2 regions of the Zoogloea sp. GW822-FHT05C07 genome follow, and region 2 is predicted to be linked to the other one. Evidence: riboswitches for the same ligand, from Rfam matches in the RefSeq annotation. Region 2 holds a riboswitch; the other holds the start of a gene.

Region 1 (7,206 bases), 2.6 Mb from region 2:
AGGGTCTGGCCGGACAGGTCACGGATCGGGTAATCGAAGTAGCAGAACTGCTCGCTCTTCTGCCAGCGGCCGGCGGCCACCGACTGGTGGTAGGGCGCCAGCTGACGGGACAGGGCCAGCATCAGCGCCAGCACGTGCTCGGGCACCGTCTCGCGGGCGTAGCCGCGCACGTTGGAGACGACGATGCCGCGGGCCCGGCAGGCTTCCAGGTCCACGTTGTTGTAGCCGGTGGCGGCGATCGCCACCATCTGCAGGTCCGGCAGGCCGGCGATGATGTCGGCGGTCAGCTGGCGCTTGTTGACGATCGCGATGGTCGCGCCGGCCAGGCGTTCCGCTACCTCATGCTGGGCGGTGGCCTCGTACTCGGTCCACTCGTGGGCGAAGGCGGGGCGGCGGATGTCGGCGATCAGCGCGCCGGATTCCAGGTAGACGATGCGATGCATGGTGGTCGGGGCGACAAACGGAAGGAAGGGACCAAGCTTACCGTGCCCGGCCCAGCCGGCAGAACCGGGGTTTACCGCAGCCGGCGCTCAGAACTCCAGGCCGGCCTGGGCGGCGATGCCGGCCTTGAAGGCGTGCTTCACTACACCCATGTCGGTGACCGTGTCGGCCGCCGCGATCAGCGCTTCCGGCGCACCGCGGCCGGTGACGATGACGTGCTGCATCGGCGGGCGGGCCTGCAGGTCGGCGATCACCTCGTTCACATCGAGGTAGGCGTACTTGAGGACGATGTTGAGCTCGTCGAGTACCACCAGGCCGATCTCCGGATCGCGCAGGAAGGCCCGCGCCTGTTCCCAGCCAGCCTTGGCGCTGGCAATGTCGGCGCTGCGGTCCTGGGTGTCCCAGGTGAAGCCGTCGCCCATCACGTGCCAGCTGACCTCCGGCTGGCGGCGGAAGAAGGCTTCCTCGCCGGTGTCGGAGCGGCCCTTAACGAATTGCACCACGCCGGCCTTGAGGCCGTGGCCGAGGGCCCGCGCCAGCACGCCGAAGGCAGCGCTGGACTTGCCCTTGCCGTTGCCGGTGTTCACCAGCAGCACGCCGCGCTGGTCGGTGGCAGCGGCGATGGCGGCGTCGACGACGGCCTTCTTGCGTTCCATGCGGGTCTTGTGACGGGCATCGCGTTCGGTGTCGGAGGATGTGTCGTGGTTGGTCATGGTGGTGTTTGTGGGCTCGTTGGAGGGCTTGTGGTTTTCTTGTGAGTTTCCTGTGGATTTCTTGTGGGGAAAACGAGTTCGCCCCACAGGTACAACAGGCACAGTAAAGGTCTGGACTGTGTCCAGCGGCTTTCAGGCTGGGACGAACAGCGTTGCCGTACCGTCGGCGACGGCCCGCAGCGGATGGCCGAAGGCCGCCGACAGGCGCTCGGCGGTGAGCACTTCGGCGGCCGTGCCGAAGATATGGCCGCCTTCGCCGTCGAGCAGCAGAACGTGGCTGGCGTAGCGGGCGGTCAGGTTGATGTCGTGGAGGACCATTGCCACGCCGGCGCCAGCGCTGGCCAGCTCGTGGAAGTGGTCGAGCACCGCGACTTCATGGTGCAGGTCTAGGTGGGCCAGCGGTTCGTCGAGCAGATACAGACGCGGCCGCTGGACCAACAGCGTGGCGATGGCGAGGCGCTGGCGCTCGCCGCCGGACAGCGTCGGCACCTGGCGCTCGGCGAAGCCGCCCAGGCCCATGCTAGCCAGCGCGGCGAGGGCGATCGCCTCGTCCTCCGGCCCTTCCCAGTCCCAGCGGCCCAGGTAGGGGTGGCGGCCGACGAGGGCGGTTTCGAGTACCGTCGCACTGAAGAAATCGGGCTGGCTCTGGGCCAGCAGGCCGCGCAGGCAGGCTTCGTGGCCGCGCGGCCAGGCCGCGTAGGGTTGGCCGGACAGCAGCACGGCGCCATCGGTGGCCGCGCGCAGGCCGGCCAGAGTGTGCAGCAGGGTGGTCTTGCCAGCGCCGTTGCGGCCGAGGATCACCAGGGTGTCGCCGGCCTGCAGCGTGAAATCCAGAGCGCGCACCACGTCGCGGCGGCCCACCTGCACGCTGAGGCGCTCGGTGGCGAGGATCGATGGGCGCACGTCCATCTTCATCGCGGATGTTTCGCCAGCAGGAACAGGAAGACCGGCACGCCGATCAGTGCGGTGAGCACGCCGACCGGCAGCTGGATCGGTGCCACTACGGTGCGCGCGGCGGTGTCGGCGGCGCACAGCAGCACGCCGCCGGCCAGCGTGGCGGCGGGCAGCAGCAGGCGCTGGTCGTTGCCGATGGCCAGACGCACCAGGTGCGGCACGATCAGGCCGACGAAGCCCACCGAGCCGATGGTGGTCACCGCCACTGCGGTGAGCAGCGCGCCGAGGCCGTAGACCAGGCCACGCAGGCGGTCGACCCGCACGCCGAGGGCACGGGCAGTGATTTCGCCACGGGCCAGCAGGTTGAGTTCGCGGGCGAAGGGCAGGGCGGCCAGCAGTCCGAGGGTCAGCAGAGCCAGTGCCGGCCAAGGGCGGGTCGCGTTGCTGGCGTCGCCCATCAACCAGAACAGCATGCCCTTGACCCGCCCTTCGGGGGCTAGGCTCAGCATCAGGGCCACCGCCGCGCCGCAGCCGGCGGCGACGATCACGCCGGTGAGCAACAGACGGGTCTGCGTCCACGAACCGTCGCCGTGGGCGAGGCCGAACACCAGCAGCGTGGCGCCGAGGGCGCCGATGAAAGCGCCGCCGTCGATCCAGCCGGCCGTCGCGCCGGCCACGATCGCGCCCAGCGCGCCAACCGCCGCGCCGCCGGAAATGCCCAGCACGTAGGGATCGGCCAGCGGGTTGCGCAGCAGCACCTGCATCAGCGTGCCGGCCAGGGCCAGCAGGCCGCCGCAGGCGAAGGCGGCGATGGCGCGGGGCAGGCGCAGCTGGCGGATGATGTCCGCCTCCATGCTGCCTTCACCGTTGCCCAGCGCTGCCAGCATGTCCTGCACGGACACCGGCATGGCGCCAGCCGACAGGGACCAGGCGAAGGCTACCAGCGCCGCTGCCATCAGGCCGGTGATGACCAGCCGGGCGCGCAGGCGCATGTGGCGCATGCTCACCGGTTGATGTCGGGCGGCGGTGTGCCCGTCGGCCATGGTCCCTCCGTGCATGGGGCTTATTTCGGTGCGTAGCGTACGCCGAAGAAGACGTTGGCGCCGGCCGTCTTGTAGCCCCAGGTGGTTTCGTACTGCTTGTCGAGGATGTTGTTGGCCCGTGCTTCGAGGCCCAGCTCCTTGGTCAGCGCGTACTTGGCGAAGGCGTTTACCAGCCCGTAGCCGCCCATTGGGTTGACCTCGTTGGTGCGGTCGTAGCGGCCGCCGGCGCCCTGCCATTCGGCGCCCACGGTGAGGGCCGCGAAGCTGCGGCTGATTGCCAGGTTGCCGGTCTTGTTGGCGCGGCGCTGCAGGCGCTTGTCGGTGTCCAGGTCCTTCGGATCGAGGAAGTCGATATTGGCGACGATGTCGAAGCCGGCGAGCTGGCCGCCGTAGCCCAGGCTGATGCCTTCTAGGCGGGCGCTGCCGACGTTCTGCGGGATGAAGTTCTGGTCGTTGACGATCAGGTTGCTGATGCGGTTGCGGAAATAGGTAGCGCTGACGCTGTGCCCGTGCTGTTCCCACAGCAGGCCGACTTCCTTGTTGTAGGCGCTTTCCGCCTTCAGGTTGGCGTTGCCGTAACCCGGGTAGTACAGCTCGTTGAAGGTCGGCGCGCGGAAGGCGTTGCCGATGCTGCCCTGCACGCGTAGCGTCGGCAGGATCTGGTAGCCGTAGCCGGCGTAGCCGGTGGTCTTGCCGCCGAACTGGCTGTTGTCGTCGTGGCGGGCGTTGAGCTGGACCTTGTGCGGGCCGAAGCCGGCGGTCCACCCGAGCAGGGCCGAGTTGATCGTGCGGCTGACGTCGAAGGTGTCCTGGTTGACGGCCTTCTGGTGCAGGTTCTCGTAGGCGGCGAGCAGGGTACCGACCGGCAGGCGGATGTCGTTCTGCCACATGAACTGCTGCTGGGTGGTCTTGATCGACGCGCCGTTGGGGGCGTAGGAGGCGAAGTCCTTCGAATCGTCCACCGACTGGCCGAAGCGCACGGTGCTGGTCCACACGTCCGTGAGGCGATTGCGGGTGAACAGGTTCCAGGCGTTCTGGATATTGTTGTTGTAGTTGTCGAAGCCGACGCCCGAGTCGTAGTGGTTGCGGCTGGTGGCGTAGAGGATCGAGGCACCCACTTCATGGCCGTCCGTCAGGCGATAGCCCAGGTTGGCGGAGAAGTTGCTGTTGCGGTACGGATCCTTGTCCGGGTTGTAGTAGAAGGGCTGCTTGGCCTTGCTGTAGATGGCGCTGTAGCCATCGTTCTCGGCATAGCCGCCGCGCACCGAGTAGGACAGCTTGTCGGTACCGCCGGACACGCCGACCGAGGTTTCGCGGGTGCCGTAGCTGCCGATGCCGACGAAGGCGTCCACCTTCGGTGCGCCTTCGCCCTTGCGGGTGAAGATCTGGATCACGCCGCCGATGGCATCTGCGCCATACAGCGCGGAGGCCGGGCCGCGGACGATTTCGATGCGCTCGATCTGCGACAGCGGGATGTCCTGCCAGCTCGGCGTGCCGAGGGTCGTCGAGCCGAGGCGCATGCCGTCCACGATCAGCAGGGTCTGGCGCGGGCTGGCGCCGCGGATGAAGATGTCGGTGGCCTTGCCGGGGCCGCCGCTGGAAGCCATCTGGATGCCGGGCTGGCGGGCCAGCAGTTCGGGCAGCGAGAAGGTCGAGCCGGCGCGTTCGATCTGCTCGCGCTCGATGACGGTGATGTCGGCCAGCGACTCGTCGGCACGCTGGGCCTGGCGGGTGGCGGTGACGACGACGGTGGGCTGCTCGGCCGGCGCAGCCAGCGCAATGGCGGGGAAGGCGGAAGCGACCGCGAGGGCGGCGGTGGAAAGGCGGATGATCATCTGTCAGGTTCTCCCGGACCCGGTGGCGTCCCCGCCGACTCGGGTGGATTGCGTCTGGAAATGCCGGGGAGTAGCCGCAGAAGGCCGGACAGGATCACGGCCGCGCGCATTGCCACCACCCCGTGGCACTTCCGCTGTTGTGTGATCGAGGCCGGTATCCGGGCTCACAAGCCGAGCCGGTGCGGCACAATGCCGACCGGACAGGACGCATCGCCTTCCCAGGCCCGGTGGGCCCAGTGGCTGTGTGATGCGTCTGGCGCTTGCTTACCGTTGCGGGGGCAGCACAGGCATTGCGGCTTCCGTGGAAGGACGCGCACCTGTTTCCCGTTTAACTCCTGGCCTGGATGGCCGCTGGAGCACCTGGAGCACGCGTGTCGCCGGACCGATTCGGCCCTGTGGCGACAACGGCGGCGATAATACCACCAAAATCAGTCACTTCCCGAATTTGGTTGACGTTTACGTCAATCAACTGGAGCCTTCTTATGTCATCTGAATTTATCCTGGGCGGCGCCCGTTCCGGCAAGAGCCGCCACGCCGAGCAGGCTGCCGCCGCCAGCGGCCTGGCCGTGCATGTGATCGCCACCGCCGAGGCGCTGGACGAAGAGATGCGCGTGCGCATCGCCCGCCACCAGGTCGACCGCCCCGCCGGCTGGAACGTCGTCGAAGCGCCGCGTGCGCTGGCGGAGGCGCTGCAGGCGACGGCGTCGGCGGAGCGCTGCGTGGTCGTCGATTGCCTGACCCTGTGGCTGGCTAACCTGCTCGACGGGGCTGAGAACCTGCCGCCCGCTGCCGGCGCCGAGTTGCTGCCGGCCTTTGCCCGCGAGCGCTCGGCCCTGCTCGAACTGATTCCGCGGCTGCCGGGGCGGGTGATCTTCGTCGCCAACGAGGTGGGCCTCGGCCTGGTGCCGGAAAGCCCGCTGGGCCGCCTGTTCCGCGACGAGGCCGGGCGCCTCAACCAGGCCGTGGCCGCCCTCTGCGGACGGGTGACTTTCGTCGCCGCGGGCCTGCCGCTGATCCTCAAGGGGGCCTGAGGGCCGGGCGGTAATAGGTCACAGCCCGGTCATGTCCCGCCGCATAGCGGTGTCAGCTTGCTGCAGGGCACCATGGATCCCCTAAAAAAAGCAAACGGGAATCCACACCATGAGCACTCAACGCCTTGCCAGCAACGTCGGGCAGATCTGCCGCATCGCGCTGCCGTCCTATCCGGGCAGCGGCGCCACCTGGTACGTGGACGGCGCCAACGGCGCGGTCCGCGTCTGCCTTGAGGAAAGCCAGGCGACGGCCGCGCAGCCGTGCGACGGCAGCCAGGTCTTTTCGGTGATCGGCGAGGTGGCCGGCGACTACGAACTGCGTTTCGTGCTAAAGCGCGCGTGGGAGCGCGAGGTGCGCAACAGCCGCCGGGTCGTCCTGCAGGTCCGTTCCATGGGTCGGCAAAACCGCGCCAATTAAGGCTTCCCGGCCGTCCGGCGGATATCGCGGGGCGGCTGTCCAGGCGCGTTGGCGCTTGAACAAATGGTTTGGGCGTCCTAGCATCCGCGGCCTCGACACCGTCCGCAGATGCGTCCCATGACCTACGCCATCGTCCGTCCCGACCAGTCTCTCGCCCCCGCGCTGCAGCAGCGCATCGACACCAAGACCAAGCCCCTCGGCGCCCTCGGCCGCCTCGAGCCGTTGGCCCGCCAGATCGGCCTGATCCAGCAGACCCTCAGCCCCGAGCTGCGCCGGCCGCACATGCTGGTGTTTGCCGGTGACCACGGCGCGGCCAAGGCCGGCGTGTCCGCCTATCCCCAGGACGTGACCTGGCAGATGGTCGAGAATTTCCTCGCCGGCGGCGCCGCAATCAACGTCTTCGCACGCCAGATGGGCATGGGCCTGACGGTGGTGGATGCCGGCGTGGCCCACGACTTCGGCAACCGTCCCGGCCTGATCGACGCCAAGGTGGCGCCGGGCACCGCCAACTACCTGGAAGAGCCGGCGCTGACCGTCGCCCAGCGTGACGCCGCGCTGGCTCGTGGCCGCGAGCTGGCCCGCGGCCTGGCCGCCGACGGCTGCAACGTGATCGGTTTCGGCGAGATGGGCATCGGTAACACCGCCGCCGCGTCCCTGCTGACCCACTGCCTCACCGGCACCGAGCTGGACGTGGTGATCGGCCGCGGCACCGGCCTCGACGACGCCGGCCTGGAGCGCAAGCGCGCCTTGCTGGCCAAGGCGGTGGCCCGCGGCGGGCGCCGTGGCGATCCGCTGGAAGCGCTGACCGAGTACGGCGGCCTGGAGATCGCG
Region 2 (7,206 bases):
CCTCGCATTCCGGGTTGTCGATGGAGCAGAAGCGCGGGGCGTCTTCGCTAGCGGGCGCGGTGTGCTCCCGTTCGCCGGCCTTTTCCATCTGGCTGGCGCCGAGGGTGCGCAGGTAGTAGGTGGTCTTGAGGCCGCGCAGCCAGGCCAGCTTGTAGGTTTCGTCCAGCTTGCGGCCGGACGGGGTGGCGAGGTAGAGGTTGAGGGACTGGGCCTGGTCGATCCACTTCTGGCGGCGGGCCGCCGCTTCGATCAGCCACGCGGGGTCGATCTCGAAGGCGGTGGCGTAGCGGGCCTTGAGTTCGTCCGGCACCCGGTCGATGCGGGCCAGCGAGCCGTCGAAGTACTTGAGGTCGGCGACCATCACTTCGTCCCACAGGTCCAGCGCCTTCAGGTCGCGGACCAGCGCTTCGTTGACCACCGTGAATTCGCCGGACAGGTTGGATTTGACGTAGAGGTTCTGGTAGGCCGGCTCGATGCTGGCCGACACGCCGACGATGTTGGAGATGGTGGCGGTCGGGGCGATGGCGACGCAGTTGGAGTTGCGCATGCCGTGGCGGGCGATGCGCTCGCGCAGCGCGGCCCAGTCCAGGCGGCTGTCCCGGTTCACGTCCAGGTGGCCGGCGCGCGCCTCGGCGAGCAGGTCCAGGCTGTCCAGCGGCAGGATGCCCTTGTCCCACAGGCTGCCGTCGAAGCTGGCGTAGCGGCCGCGCTCGCGGGCCAGCTCGGTGGAGGCCCAGTAGGCCTGGTAGCACACGGCCTCCATGCTGCGGTCGGCAAACTCCACCGCTTCGGCGGAGGCGTAGGGCAGGCCGAGGGCGTACAGGCAGTCGGCAAAGCCCATGATGCCGAGCCCCACCGGACGGTGCTGCAGGTTGGCGCGGCGGGCCTTGGGGGTGGCGTAGAAGTTGATGTCCACCACGTTGTCGAGCATGCGCAGCGCGGTGCGGATGGTCCGGGCCAGCTTGTCGGTGTCGAGCTGGCCGTCCTTGAGGTGGGCGGGCAGGTTGACCGAACCCAGGTTGCAGACGGCGGTTTCGCTGTCGGAAGTGTTGAGGGTGATCTCGGTGCACAGGTTGGAGCTGTGCACGACGCCCACGTGCTGCTGCGGCGAGCGCAGGTTGCAGGCGTCCTTGAAGGTGATCCACGGGTGCCCGGTCTCGAACAGCATGGTGAGCATCTTGCGCCACAGCTGAACGGCCGGCAGGCGCTTGAAGAGGCGCAGCCCGCCGGCGTCGGCGCGGGCCTCGTAGGCGACGTAGGCGGCTTCGAAGTCGGTGCCGTAGCGCTCGTGCAGGTCGGGTACGTCCGACGGGGAGAACAGGGTCCATTCGGCGTTCTCATGCACCCGCTTCATGAACAGGTCGGGAATCCAGTTGGCGGTGTTCATGTCGTGGGTGCGCCGCCGCTCGTCACCGGTGTTCTTGCGCAGGTCGAGGAACTCCTCGATGTCCAGGTGCCAGGTCTCCAGGTAGGCGCACACCGCGCCCTTGCGCTTGCCGCCCTGGTTTACGGCGACGGCGGTGTCGTTGACCACCTTCAGAAAGGGGATCACGCCCTGGCTGTGGCCGTTGGTGCCCTTGATGCGGCTGCCGAGGGCGCGCACTGGGGTCCAGTCGTTGCCGAGGCCGCCGGCGTATTTCTGCAGCAGTGCGTTCTCCTTGACCGCCTGGTAGATGCCTTCCAGGTCGTCCGAGACCGTGGTGAGGTAGCACGAGGACAGCTGGGAATGGCGCGTGCCGCTGTTGAACAGGGTCGGTGTCGAGCACATGAAGTCGAAGCTCGAGATCAGCGCGTAGAACTCGATGGCACGGGCTTCCCGGTCGATCTCGTTGAGGGCGAGGCCCATCGCGACGCGCATGAAGAAGATCTGCGGCAGCTCGATGCGGCGCCCGTCCACGTGCAGGAAGTAGCGGTCGTAGAGGGTCTGCAGGCCGAGGTAGCCGAACTGCAGGTCGCGTTCGGGGCGAAGGGCGGCGGCGAGGCGGGCTAGATCGAAGTCGGCCAGGCGCGGGTCGAGCAGCCCGGCGGCGATCCCGCGGCCGACGAATTCCGGCAGCTGCTCGGCGTACAGCCCGGCCAGCGCATCGAGTTGCACGCCGTGGCCCAGCACTTCCCGCGCCAGGCTGACCAGCAGCAGGCGCGCGGTGGCCTGGTTGTAGCCGGGTTCGCGCTCGATCAGGCCGCGCGCGGCGAGGATCAGCGCCTGGTCCACGTCGGCGAGGGGAACGCCATCGTAGAGGTTGCGGAGGGCGTGGTCGAGGATGGCCTGGGGGCTGACACCATCGCCCAGGCCGGCGCAGGCGGCCCGGCAGTTGGCGAGCAGGCGGGCGGTGTCGAGGGGGATGCGGCGCTCGCCGTCCAGTACGTGGAGGATAGTCGCGGCCGCGCTGTCGACTGGCACGGCGGCCCGTTCCGCTGACCGGCGTTCCCGGTACAGCACGTAGGCGCGGGCCACGTCGTGCTCGCCGGAGCGCATCAGGGCCAGTTCGACCTGGTCCTGGATGTCCTCGATGGAGACCGTGCCGCCGTCGGGCAGGCGGCGGGTGAGGGCGCGCAGTACGGTGTCGGTGAGGCGGCCGACGATCTCGCGGACGCGGGACGAGGCGGCGCTGGCGTTGCCCTCCACGGCGAGGAAGGCCTTGGTCATGGCCACGGCGATCTTGTCGGCGTTGAAGGTGACGACGGCTCCGTTGCGGCGGATGACCTGCAGCGCGGCGACGGCGGTTTCATGGCTGCCGGCGTGGCTCGGCGAGGATTTCAGGATGGCGGTCTGCAAGCGGGTTCTCCGTGTCCGGGGGGGCGGAGAGCCGAGGGAGCAATTGGAGCGCGGCAGCGGGAACCCGGCAGGGCGGCCCGCCGCACGACGGCGGCAAGACTCCTCGTTTCAGGGACACCCCGCCCCAAAAGCGCAAAAGGATTGGGCCATGGCAGGTCTCCTGACTCTCGGGTCCGCGTGTCGTGCCGGCCTTCCCGGAGCGCATCCAGTGGCTGTGGGGGCACGAAACTCGCCGATTACAGTTGCGGGGGCAGTGCCGGCATTGAGACCGTGGTCTCGCACCGGCTTCCCTTTTCATCCCCTGGCGGGGAACCAATGACGGGGCGGAGTTTAGGCGGCGATTGATGGGGATGTCAATCGATGAGGCCGCTATCTAGTTATTTTTACCGCTCCGTAATCAATGGATAGTAGGTTGGCTTGCAGTGCCCCCCTGTGGCGCGGCGCCCCATCCTGGCCAGCTAAGCTGGGAACGCATCACCCGGTACGCGTACCCAGCCTTCCATGAGGATGCGCGCGCTGCGGCTCATGGAGGCGCGGGTGACCACCCAGCCGCTGTCCGTGGCCTGGGCCTCGGCGCCGACGCGCAGCGTGCCGGACGGATGGCCGAAGCGCACGGTGTTGCGCTTGCCACCGCCCGCGGCGAGATTGACCAGGGTGCCGGGGATGGCTGCGGCAGTGCCGATGGCCACCGCCGCCGTGCCCATCATCGCGTGGTGCAGCTTGCCCATCGACAGCGCGCGCACCAGCAGGTCGATGTCCGCGGCGGCGACGGCTTTGCCGCTGGAGGCCACGTAATCGGCCGGCGGGGCAACGAAAGCGATCTTCGGGGTGTGCTGCCGTGTGGCGGCTTCGTCGAGGCTGCGGATCAGCCCCATGCGCAGGGCGCCGTGGGCGCGGATGGCCTCGAAGCGGGCCAGCGCGGCGGCGTCGCCGTTGATGGCGTCCTGCAGTTCGGTGCCCTGGTAGCCCAGATCCGCGGCGTTCACGAAGATTGTCGGGATGCCGGCGTTGATCAGCGTGGCGCGCAGGCGTCCGCCGGCGATGACGGTTTCGGGCAGCTCCAGCTCGTCCACCGAGCGGCCGGTCGGGAAGAGGGCGGCGCTGTCGTTGCCACCCTCGCGGTCACCCTCGTCAGCTGGATCGACGAATTCCAGCGCGACCTCGGCGGCGGGAAAGCTGACGCCATCCAGCTCGAAATCCCCGGTTTCCTGCACTTGCCCATCCCGCAGCGGGACATGGGCGATGATGGTCTTGTCGATGTTGGCCTGCCAGATGCGTACCGTGGCCAGGCCATCAGCCGGCAGGCGGGACGCGTCGACGAGACCGGCGGTGATGGCGAAGGGGCCGACGGCCGCCGACAGGTTGCCGCAGTTGCCGGACCAGTCCACGAAGTCCCCGTCGATGGCGACCTGGCCGAACAGGTAGTCCACGTCGTGATCGGGCCGCGTGCTCTTCGACAGGATCACCACCTTGCTGGTGCTGGAGGTGGCGCCGCCCATGCCGTCGATCTGCTTGCCGTAGGGATCGGGGCTGCCGATCACCCGCTGCAGCAGGCGGTCGCGGGCCGGCCCCGGCGCGCGGCAGGCTTCCGGCAGGTCGTCTACGCGGAAGAACACGCCCTTGCTGGTGCCGCCGCGCATGTAGGTGGCGGGGATGCGGATCTGCGCCGGAAAGGCGGGATGGGTGACGCTGCGGGTCATGTCTGCTTCCTTGCCGGTGCGCGGCGGAGAATCATCAGCGCGGCATTGTAGGCGGGGAAAGGCGCATCCGCGGCCGTGTCGGCGCTTGCATCCATGTACGGATCACTTTATGTTCAAACGACTGTACGAGGACGGAGTATCAGAAGTGGCTGCACCGAAAGCTGGCGAAACCCCCAATGCGGATACCCGCGAACGAATTCTTGATGCGGCCGAGCGCCTTTTCATGGCCAACGGCTACGACGGGACGTCGATGCGCCAGATCACCAGCGGAGCGGCCGTCAACCTGGCGGCGGTCAATTACCACTTCGGCTCCAAAGAATCCTTGATGCAGGAAGTCTTCCGTCGGCGGCTCGACTGGCTGAACGATGAGCGCATGCGCATCCTCGATACGCTGGAACGGGAGTCGGCGGGCAAGCCCCTCAAGCCGTCGCAGATCGTGGATGGCTTTTTCGGGACTTTGCTGCGCCTGGCCGACAACGAGGCCCGCGGCGGCATGACCTTCCTGCGTCTGCTCGGGCGAACCCTCACGGAGCCCACCGAGTTCATCCACACCTTCCTCGCCCGGGAATACCGCACCGTCGTCGAGCGCTACAAGGAGGCGCTGTTCAAGGCGCTGCCGGATGTGCCCAAGTCCGAGATCGTCTGGCGCTTCCACTTCATGCTCGGCGCCACCTCGTTCGCGATTGCCGGCATCGATGCGCTGCGGGTGGTGACCGACTGGCAGATCGAGGATGAAACGGAGATGGACCGCTTCGACCGTCTGCTGCCGCGCCTGATGTCCTTCCTGCTCGGCGGCTTGCGGGCGCCGTTGCCGCAGTTCGAGGGCGCTGCGGACTGACGCGCCGTCCGGCTGGCTCCCCGAGGCTTCGGGCTGCAGGGGCCGGAGCCGGATCTGGAGCGCCGGGACGTGCGCTCCGCCACCTGCATCTGACGATCTGCATCTGACGATCTGCATCTGACGATCTGCATCGCCGGCACGCAAAAAAGACTTGCCGCCGCGATGAAGGCTCCTTAATATAAAACGAACGTTTGAACAGTTCTGATCCAAGAAGCCTTCGGTGTAGCAGGGCTGTTTTTTTGCCTCTCGATTAAAACGAACGTTTGTGCATTTCGGTTTCGATGTTCTTGCTTATTACAAAAGTACAAAAGGAGACGACTTGATGCGAAACATGCTGCAACCCCGCGCTATCCCGCTGCTCATATCGGCGCTGGCCTTTTCCGGTTCGGCAGGCGCCGCCGGCTTCCAGCTCATGGAGCAGAACGGTTCAGGGCTTGGGACGGCCTATGCCGGTCAGGCCGCCGTTGCCGAGGACGCCAGCACGATCTATTTCAATCCGGCCGGGATGACGATGCTGTCGGGCACCCACAGCTTCAGTGCGGTAACGACGGTGATCAACCGCAGCACGCGTTTCACGAACGATGGGACGACGCCCATGCCGGTCATCAATCCGCTGACCGGCGCGCCCACCGGTGCCTTCCATCCGGTCGGTGACTCGGGCGGTAACGGCGGTGGTGCGCACGCGGTACCGGCGATCTATTACGCCTACGCCTTGTCGTCGGACTGGCGGCTCGGTCTTGGAATAGGGCCGACCTTTGCCGACGAGACGGAATACGACAGCACCTTCGTCGGACGCTTCTCCGGCCAGAAGACCCGCATCCGCCACATCAACGTCAATCCGTCCGTCGCCTACCGCGTCAATGAGCGACTGTCGCTTGGCGTCGGCGTCGACTACGTCGTCAGCAAGATCGAATTCACACAAGCCACGCCCTATGTCGGCGCACCGGTCGGGCGCCTCAAGGGCGATGGCCGGGCCTGGGGCTACAACGCCGGCCTGATGTATCAGCTGGACGACGCCACCCGGTTGGGCGTGAGCTACCGCTCTAAGGTAAAGGTCGATCTGGACGGCACGCAGACTGTGCCGGGCCTGATCGATCGGTCGATCACCGCCTCCATCGAGACGCCGGACACCTTGTCCATTGCTCTCCAGCACAAGCTCGACGAGCGCTGGACGCTGCTCGGCGACTACTCCTGGACCGGCTGGAGCAGCCTGCAGACGCTGGCGCCCAAGGTGGCCGCCAACGGTGCGGCTGCCACGGCGCCGCTGCGCTACAACTTCAAGGACACCTGGCGCGTGGGCGTCGGCGCGACCTGGCAGTACAACCAGGACTGGAAACTGCGCGCCGGCACCGCCTACGACAAGAACCCGATTCCCGACGATGCCAGCCGCACGATGACCGTGCCCGACGCGGACCGCATCTGGCTGGCCTTCGGCGCCAAGTGGGCCGTCGCGCCCAATACCAGCCTGGATTTCGGCTACGCCCACCTGTTCCTCAAGGACACCCACACGGCGCGGGTGGTCACGAACACGGCCGAGACGGTGACCCTGCAGACCGTGCGGGGCAAGTTCGAAAACAGCGTCGACCTGCTGTCCGTCCAGCTGAATTACGCCTTCTGATGCATTGCCTGCTGTATTACCTGAATTGCATAATCAATACCCTCAAAGGAGACAAGCCTTGAACAAGCTGATCGTAAGAAAGGCGGCAGTCCTCGGCGCCGGCGTGATGGGCGCGCAGATCGCCGCCCACCTCGCCAATGCCGGTGTGCCTGTCATGCTGTTCGACCTGCCCGCCAAGGGCGGTGACAAGAACGCGGTCGTAAGAAAAGCCCTCGACGGCCTCAAGAAGCTCGACCCGGCGCCGCTGGCGAGCAAGGACACGCTGCGCTTCATC

What was found. A riboswitch is a leader RNA that binds a small molecule or an ion and turns the genes downstream of it on or off. The one in region 2 is predicted to bind cobalamin.
Region 1: linked by a shared signal. The riboswitch ahead of AC3QL2_RS11235 (TonB-dependent receptor domain-containing protein) and the one ahead of AC3QL2_RS24150 (ribonucleoside-diphosphate reductase subunit alpha) in region 2 are both predicted to bind cobalamin.

What each region holds. Positions count from the first base shown of each region.
Region 1 covers NZ_CM179510.1:2,380,282-2,387,487, forward strand. The annotation lists gene AC3QL2_RS11215 (D-2-hydroxyacid dehydrogenase) at 1-443, opposite strand, end outside; gene cobO (cob(I)yrinic acid a,c-diamide adenosyltransferase) at 531-1,154, opposite strand; gene AC3QL2_RS11225 (ABC transporter ATP-binding protein) at 1,287-2,069, opposite strand; gene AC3QL2_RS11230 (FecCD family ABC transporter permease) at 2,066-3,049, opposite strand; gene AC3QL2_RS11235 (TonB-dependent receptor domain-containing protein) at 3,112-4,926, opposite strand; cobalamin riboswitch at 5,059-5,305, opposite strand; gene cobU (bifunctional adenosylcobinamide kinase/adenosylcobinamide-phosphate guanylyltransferase) at 5,409-5,957, shown strand; gene AC3QL2_RS11245 (protease inhibitor I42 family protein) at 6,067-6,375, shown strand; gene cobT (nicotinate-nucleotide--dimethylbenzimidazole phosphoribosyltransferase) at 6,484-7,206, shown strand, end outside.
Region 2 covers NZ_CM179510.1:5,262,894-5,270,099, reverse strand. The annotation lists gene AC3QL2_RS24150 (ribonucleoside-diphosphate reductase subunit alpha) at 1-2,776, opposite strand, end outside; cobalamin riboswitch at 2,910-3,109, opposite strand; gene prpF (2-methylaconitate cis-trans isomerase PrpF) at 3,235-4,476, opposite strand; gene AC3QL2_RS24140 (TetR/AcrR family transcriptional regulator) at 4,622-5,314, shown strand; gene AC3QL2_RS24135 (OmpP1/FadL family transporter) at 5,637-6,932, shown strand; gene AC3QL2_RS24130 (3-hydroxyacyl-CoA dehydrogenase/enoyl-CoA hydratase family protein) at 6,991-7,206, shown strand, end outside.